3 regions of the Enterobacter sp. ECC-175 genome follow, and region 1 is predicted to be linked to each of the others. Evidence: riboswitches for the same ligand, from Rfam matches in the RefSeq annotation. Region 1 holds a riboswitch; each other region holds the start of a gene.

Region 1 (2,194 bases):
CGAAGTCAACGTGTGGGTCCTGCCTGAGATCAGCGAAGAGCTGAGCTGTGGCCTCACGCTGGAAGGGCCAACCGACGGGGAAAAAGCCGTGGAGAGCCGTCTTGAAGAGGGCTGCTATTACCTGCTGTTTGACGCCCGCAGCCGCCGAGGCGCCAGCCGAGAGGTGCGCAGGTGGGTGAGCCACATCCTCTCTCCGTCCAACCTGATCTACCTGGCCGAAGAGCAATACCAGACCTACTGGTTCCCGGCCTACGGCCTGCTGCCGCGCTGGCACCACGCCCGGCCCGTGCACGGAGAAAAGCCTGCCGGGCTTGAGTCGATTACCCTGACCTACTACCGCGACCACGTGGAGCACCGCTTTATTGCCCGAATTATGAGCAAGCTGCTGGCCGCCGAGGGCGTTCACCTTGATATTCAGGAGGTGGATTATGACGAATGGCACCGCGGAGACATCGTCAGCGACATCTGGCTCAACAGCGCCAACTTCACCCTGCCGCTTGATTTCTCGCTCTTTTCACACCTGTACGAAGTGCCGCTGATCCAGCACTGCATTGACCGTGACTGGCAGCAGGACGCCGCCCAGTGGCGTGCGGGCGAAATGAGCCTGGCCGCCTGGTGCCAGCAATTGCTTGCGCAGCAGGCGATTGTGCCGCTTATCCATCACTGGCTGATGATTCAGGGCCAGCGCAGCATGCGCGGCCTGCGGATGAACACCCTGGGCTGGTTTGATTTTAAATCCGCCTGGTTTGCCCCGCCGGAGCCATAACGCTTTCGTAATATTCACCAAATCATTACAATAGCGCCGTTCTCAACGGGGTGCTGCATCACTGATGTGCGCTGAGATAATACCCGTCGAACCTGATCCGGATAACGCCGGCGAAGGGATTTGAGGCTGTCTCTCAAAATCCTTTGCCACTCAACCCTGAGGTGCAAAGTGTTAAAAAAATGTCTTCCCCTGCTGGCGCTGTTTGCGCTGCCCGCGTTCGCGAAGCCCGTTCTGACGGTCTACACCTATGACTCTTTCTCCGCCGACTGGGGCCCAGGCCCGGTGGTCAAAAAAGCTTTTGAAGCCGACTGCGGCTGCGAGCTGAAGTTCGTGGCGCTGGAGGACGGCGTATCGCTGCTTAACCGCCTGCGCATGGAGGGCAAAAACAGCAAGGCCGACGTGGTGCTCGGGCTGGATAACAACCTGCTGGACGCGGCCACGCAAACGAAGCTGTTTGCCAAAAGCGGCGTCGCGACCGATGCCGTGAACGTGCCGGGCGGCTGGAAGAATGACACCTTTGTGCCGTTCGACTACGGCTACTTTGCTTTCGTGTATGACAAAAACAGGCTGAAAAACCCGCCGAAAAGCCTGAAAGAGCTGGTTGAAAGCGATCGGAAATGGCGCGTGATCTACGAGGACCCTCGCACCAGCACGCCGGGTCTGGGGCTGCTGCTGTGGATGCAGAAAGTCTACGGCGACAAAGCGCCTGACGCCTGGCAGAAGCTGGCCGCCAAAACCGTCACCGTCACTAAGGGATGGAGCGAAGCCTACGGCCTGTTCCTGAAAGGCGAAAGCGACCTGGTGCTGAGCTACACCACCTCTCCGGCCTACCACATCATCGCCGAGAAGAAAGACAACTACGCGGCCGCTGATTTCGCCGAAGGCCACTATCTGCAGGTAGAAGTCGCCGCGCGAACCGCCGCCAGCAAGCAGCCGGAACTGGCCGAAAAGTTCCTGAAATTTATGGTTTCCCCGGCGTTCCAGACAACAATCCCGACGGGCAATTGGATGTATCCGGTCACCGACGTCACGCTTCCCGCCGGATTTGATCGGCTGACTAAGCCAAAAACCTCGCTGGAGTTTACGCCGCAGCAGGTCGCCGCGCAGCGCGCAGCATGGGTAAGTGAATGGCAACGCGCCGTCAGCCGTTGATCCCCGGCTGGCTACTCCCCGGGCTGCTTGCCGCCGTGCTGATGGTGGCGGTGAGCCTCGGGGCATTTCTTGCGCTGTGGTTCAACGCGCCGGAGAGCAACCTTCTCGCGTTCTGGCACGACGGCTATCTGTGGCACGTTATCCGGTTCTCGTTCTGGCAGGCGTTTCTCTCTGCCCTGCTGTCGACAATCCCGGCCATTTTTCTGGCCAGAGCGCTTTATCGCCGGCGTTTTCCCGGCAGGCAGGCCCTGCTGCGCCTGTGCGCCATGACGCTGA
Region 2 (2,194 bases), 560 kb from region 1:
ATTTCGCAGATCTCGCGGAAGTGCTCGTAGAGGAAGTTTTCCCGGTGATGGGAGAGGCACCACTTCGCCATGATCGAGCCACCGCGCGAGACAATTCCGGTCAGGCGCCTGGCGGTCATCGGCACGTAGCGCAGCAGCACGCCCGCGTGAATGGTGAAGTAGTCCACGCCCTGTTCCGCTTGCTCCAGCAGCGTATCGCGGAACGCTTCCCAGGTGAGGTTTTCGGCAATGCCATTCACTTTTTCCAGCGCCTGGTAAATCGGGACGGTGCCAATCGGTACCGGGCTATTGCGCAGGATCCACTCGCGGGTTTCGTGAATATAGCGTCCGGTGGAGAGGTCCATCACCGTGTCCGCGCCCCAGCGCGTTGACCAGACCAGTTTTTCCACCTCTTCTTCAATGGAGGACGTGACCGCCGAGTTACCGATGTTGGCATTGACCTTCACCAGGAAGTTACGGCCGATGATCATCGGTTCGGATTCCGGATGGTTGATGTTGGCAGGGATAATGGCGCGTCCGGCGGCCACCTCGTCACGCACAAACTCCGGCGTGATGTTCTCCGGCAGGCGCGCGCCAAAGCTTTCGCCAGGATGCTGGTGGCGCAATATTTCGCTGCGGATGCGCTCGCGGCCCATGTTTTCACGGATGGCGATAAATTCCATTTCAGGGGTGACGATGCCCCGACGCGCGTAGTGAAGCTGGGTGACGCATTTGCCCGCCTTAGCGCGTTTTGGCGGCAGCAGGCCGGTGAAGCGCAGTTCGTCCAGGCCGTCGTCGGCCTGGCGCTCTTTTGCGTAAGCCGAGCTTTGCTCATTAAGCGCTTCGCTATCCTGGCGGGCTTCGATCCACGGCTGGCGCAGCTTCGCCAGGCCCTGCTGAACGTTGATAGTAATATCGGGGTCGCCGTAGGGACCGGAGGTGTCATAGACCGGAACGGCCTCGTTTTCCTCGAACTGCGGGTGCTCTTTGCTGCCGCCGATAAGCGTGGGGCTGAGCTGGATCTCGCGCATCGGGACGCGGATATCGGGCTGCGAGCCGGAAATATAGATACGTCTCGAGTTCGGGAAAGCGGTACCTTCCAGAGTGTCGATGAAGCGTTGGGCCTGTGCGCGCTGTTCGCGGCGGGTCAGTTTTGTTGTAGACATAGCGCATTCCAAAAGTGAAGGACATGGCTTGTCAGACGACGGATGAAGCAAGAGAGGATCGCCCGCAGGCGATGCAACAGCAGTTTGACTCTTGTTCCCTTCGCAGGTATTAGCCTGATCAGGTTCCGCGGATCCCGAATTAACGGTCTCAGCCCGTGCTTTCACACTGGGCACTCCGACAAGAAAAATCCCCCTCGTAAGAGGGGCGAATGGTTGTAAATTACTCGTTAACGATTAAGAACTCAAGCAGGCCGCGCAACGTTATCTTCGTTGCTGGCTTTCAAATCGTTGTCCAGCACCAGAGCGATCAGCTTGTCTTCCAGCGTGAATCGCTCCTCCATGGCCTCGCCCAGGTCGGACAGCGCCTGCTGAAACTCAAGATAGTTATCGTGATCGATAGCGTTCTCAAGCGTGGAGTCATAATAATCCATCATCCGCTGGGTGTTGGCTTCCAGCAGAGGATAGAGTTTGCTTGCCGCAATATATGGGCTGGTGCCTTCCATTTCGCGGATAATGCGTTCATAAATATTGAAATGGCCATCTGAAAGGTAGTCGACCAGGCTCTGACAAAAATCATCCAGCGCTTTTTCATTCAGCCGCATGTAAGATTCTTTGCCAGGCTTAATCCCGACCAGATTGTAGTAAGCCACGAGCAGATGCTTGCGGTCGTGTAGCCAGCGATCCACCAGTTTGTTACTTCCACCAACGCGCTCAGTCAGGCTTTCTAGCTGGTTTAACATATTCGACTCCGCAAGGTTAAGATGAAAAGCTGCCCATCCAAAATGTAATAATAATGTTACCAACATGCCTGTGAAGCGAAGGTAGTGCAATAGATATGGATCGTATAATTGAAAAATTAGATCGCGGCTGGTGGATCGTCAGCCATGAACAAAAGTTATGGCTGCCGCGCGGCGAACTCCCTTACGGCAACGCGGAGGATTTCGATCTTGCAGGCCAGCCCGCGCGCAGGATCGGGGAATGGCAGGGCGATCCCGTGTGGTTGATCCAGCAGGTGCGTCGTCAGGATATGGGATCTGTCCGTCAGGTGC
Region 3 (2,194 bases), 2.2 Mb from region 1:
GCGGCGCATCCAGCAGCGCGGCGGCTTCGGGCAGGTTTGGCGTAATGAGCGCCACCTGCGGCAGCAGCTTTTTGCGCAGCGTGTCAACCGCGGCCGGAGAGAGCAGCGGATCGCCGCTTTTCGCCAGCATCACGGTATCGAGCACCACGTTTTGCACCTGATAGCGCTGCAGCCGCTCGGCCACGGCCTCCACGATATCCGTCTCCGCCAGCATGCCAATCTTGGTGGTATCGATACGCACGTCGCTGAACACGGAGTCCAGCTGGGCCGCGACAAAATCCGGCTCAATGCGGTAGACCGACTGCACGCCGCGCGTATTCTGCGCCACCAGCGCGGTAATGACCGAACACCCGTACGCGCCAAGCGCGGAGAAGGTTTTTAAATCGGCCTGGATCCCCGCCCCGCCGCTCGGATCGGTGCCTGCGATAGTGAGTGCGTTAATCCGCTTCATGCCTGCACCTCCAGCGCGTACAGCGCGTCAAGAAAAGCGGAGGCGAAGCTGCCCGGCCCGCGAGCGTCCGCAGCCGCGCGCGACCCGGCGCGCTTCATCCACTTACAGGCCGCCGCCGCGTTGTCCAGCCGATCCCCCGGCAGCGAACAGCTGGCCGCCACAACCGCAGAAAGCGCGCACCCCGTCCCTACCACGCGGGTCATCAGCGGGTCTCCGCCGGCGACCGTGCGGGTTCGCTGTCCGTCGGTGATGTAATCCACCTCCCCCGTGACCACGACGATGGCGCGGGTCCGTTCGGCCAGCGCCTGCGCCGCGGGCAACGCGCCGGACGCGCTGTCGGTGGAATCTACGCCACGACCGCCTTCGCTCATTCCGGCCAGGGCCAGAATTTCGGAGGCATTGCCGCGAATGGCGGCGGGCTTAAGGGAAAGAATTTGCTGGCAAAAGCGGGTGCGAAACGCCAGCGCGCCGACGGCAACCGGGTCGAGCGTCCAGGGTTTTCCCGCCGCGACGGCGCTTTCAATCGCCCGGCGCATCGACTGGGCGCGCGGCGCGGTCAGCGTACCGACGTTAATCAGCAGAGCGTCTGCCGCCGCAGCAAAGTGTTCCGCTTCTTCGGCCTCAATCACCATCGCCGGGGAGGCGCCGAGAGCCAGTAAAACGTTGGCGGTGAAGGCCTGCACGACGTCGTTGGTCATACAGTGCGTGAGGGGCGAATGGGTGTGGAACTGATGTAAAACGTGTAGATCGAGCAGGTCAGGCTGCATGGTTTCGCTCCTGCCTTACGTGAAGAAGCGATGACCGGGAAGGCATCTGACTTCCCTACGCTGGCATTATCCAGATCAGGTAATACGGGTATTTCTCAGCCTTCATTTAAGAAGGGCACCCCGAGTCAATTGTTGACCATTTGTAGAGTAATACCCTGCTCTTTGCAAGCCCTTATTTCATTCGTTATATTTCCGCTTTTATTTTATGGATATTCTCACCCCTCTCCATTCCGAATGAAAACGGGTCATATATCTTTCGAAAACCAGTCATTCAATATATTGATTTATATGAATTTTTATATTTATATAAGATCATTCCCAAGCCATACAAATCGCAAATTTTAGTGATCTGCATCAAGATCTTATTAATGAATCAGAGGGATAGTAATGCCACTTAATTACTCCAGAATCTATAAATACGCAGCCGCAATGGTTGCCTTTGTCTATGAGTAGCAAATGCCATTTATTTAAAATGGCTGGCGTAATTAAGCCCATATAAATTATAGAGATGATAGCAATGTTACAAACCAATAAGGCCATAATTATTATGGCTTCTTTTAGTGCGTTCAGTGTAAACGCTTCCACTCCGGCTTCGGACGTTTCGCTCAATTCGGGCGGCAATGTCGAAATAGCCATTGATCAGCTCGCAGGTCAACTTTCCGGCCTGTCCAGCGACGTCTATAGCGCTGGGCAAACCGATAAACGCCACGATCTGCAGATCTCAATTGCGCAGGATACGGCTAACGACGCCAGCACCAAAGCGAACGTCGCGCAGCTTAACGCCAGCCTGGCCGGTGCGGCGGCTGCTGGGGCGGACAAAACGGCCCACACGGCGCTGGCCGCGGCGGGAAATGCGCAAATCACCGCCGACCTGAACGGTAAAAATATACATGCCAATACCACCAGCATTCTGACGAACGTTGCGGGCATCGCTGAAAATAAAAAATCAATCAGCGCCAACACCAGCGCGATAGAC

The links. A riboswitch is a leader RNA that binds a small molecule or an ion and turns the genes downstream of it on or off. The one in region 1 is predicted to bind thiamine pyrophosphate.
Region 2: another riboswitch for thiamine pyrophosphate. It lies ahead of thiC (phosphomethylpyrimidine synthase ThiC); the one in region 1 lies ahead of thiB (thiamine ABC transporter substrate binding subunit).
Region 3: another riboswitch for thiamine pyrophosphate. It lies ahead of thiM (hydroxyethylthiazole kinase); the one in region 1 lies ahead of thiB (thiamine ABC transporter substrate binding subunit).

What each region holds. Positions count from the first base shown of each region.
Region 1 is NZ_CP143776.1:1,359,157-1,361,350, reverse strand. Features, by position in the region: gene sgrR (HTH-type transcriptional regulator SgrR) at 1-766, shown strand, start outside; TPP riboswitch at 803-903, shown strand; gene thiB (thiamine ABC transporter substrate binding subunit) at 935-1,918, shown strand; gene thiP (thiamine/thiamine pyrophosphate ABC transporter permease ThiP) at 1,894-2,194, shown strand, end outside.
Region 2 is NZ_CP143776.1:803,120-805,313, forward strand. Features, by position in the region: gene thiC (phosphomethylpyrimidine synthase ThiC) at 1-1,145, opposite strand, end outside; TPP riboswitch at 1,224-1,333, opposite strand; gene rsd (sigma D regulator) at 1,388-1,885, opposite strand; gene nudC (NAD(+) diphosphatase) at 1,981-2,194, shown strand, end outside.
Region 3 is NZ_CP143776.1:3,575,401-3,577,594, forward strand. Features, by position in the region: gene thiD (bifunctional hydroxymethylpyrimidine kinase/phosphomethylpyrimidine kinase) at 1-451, opposite strand, end outside; gene thiM (hydroxyethylthiazole kinase) at 448-1,218, opposite strand; TPP riboswitch at 1,254-1,351, opposite strand; gene V1599_RS17070 (YadA-like family protein) at 1,766-2,194, shown strand, end outside.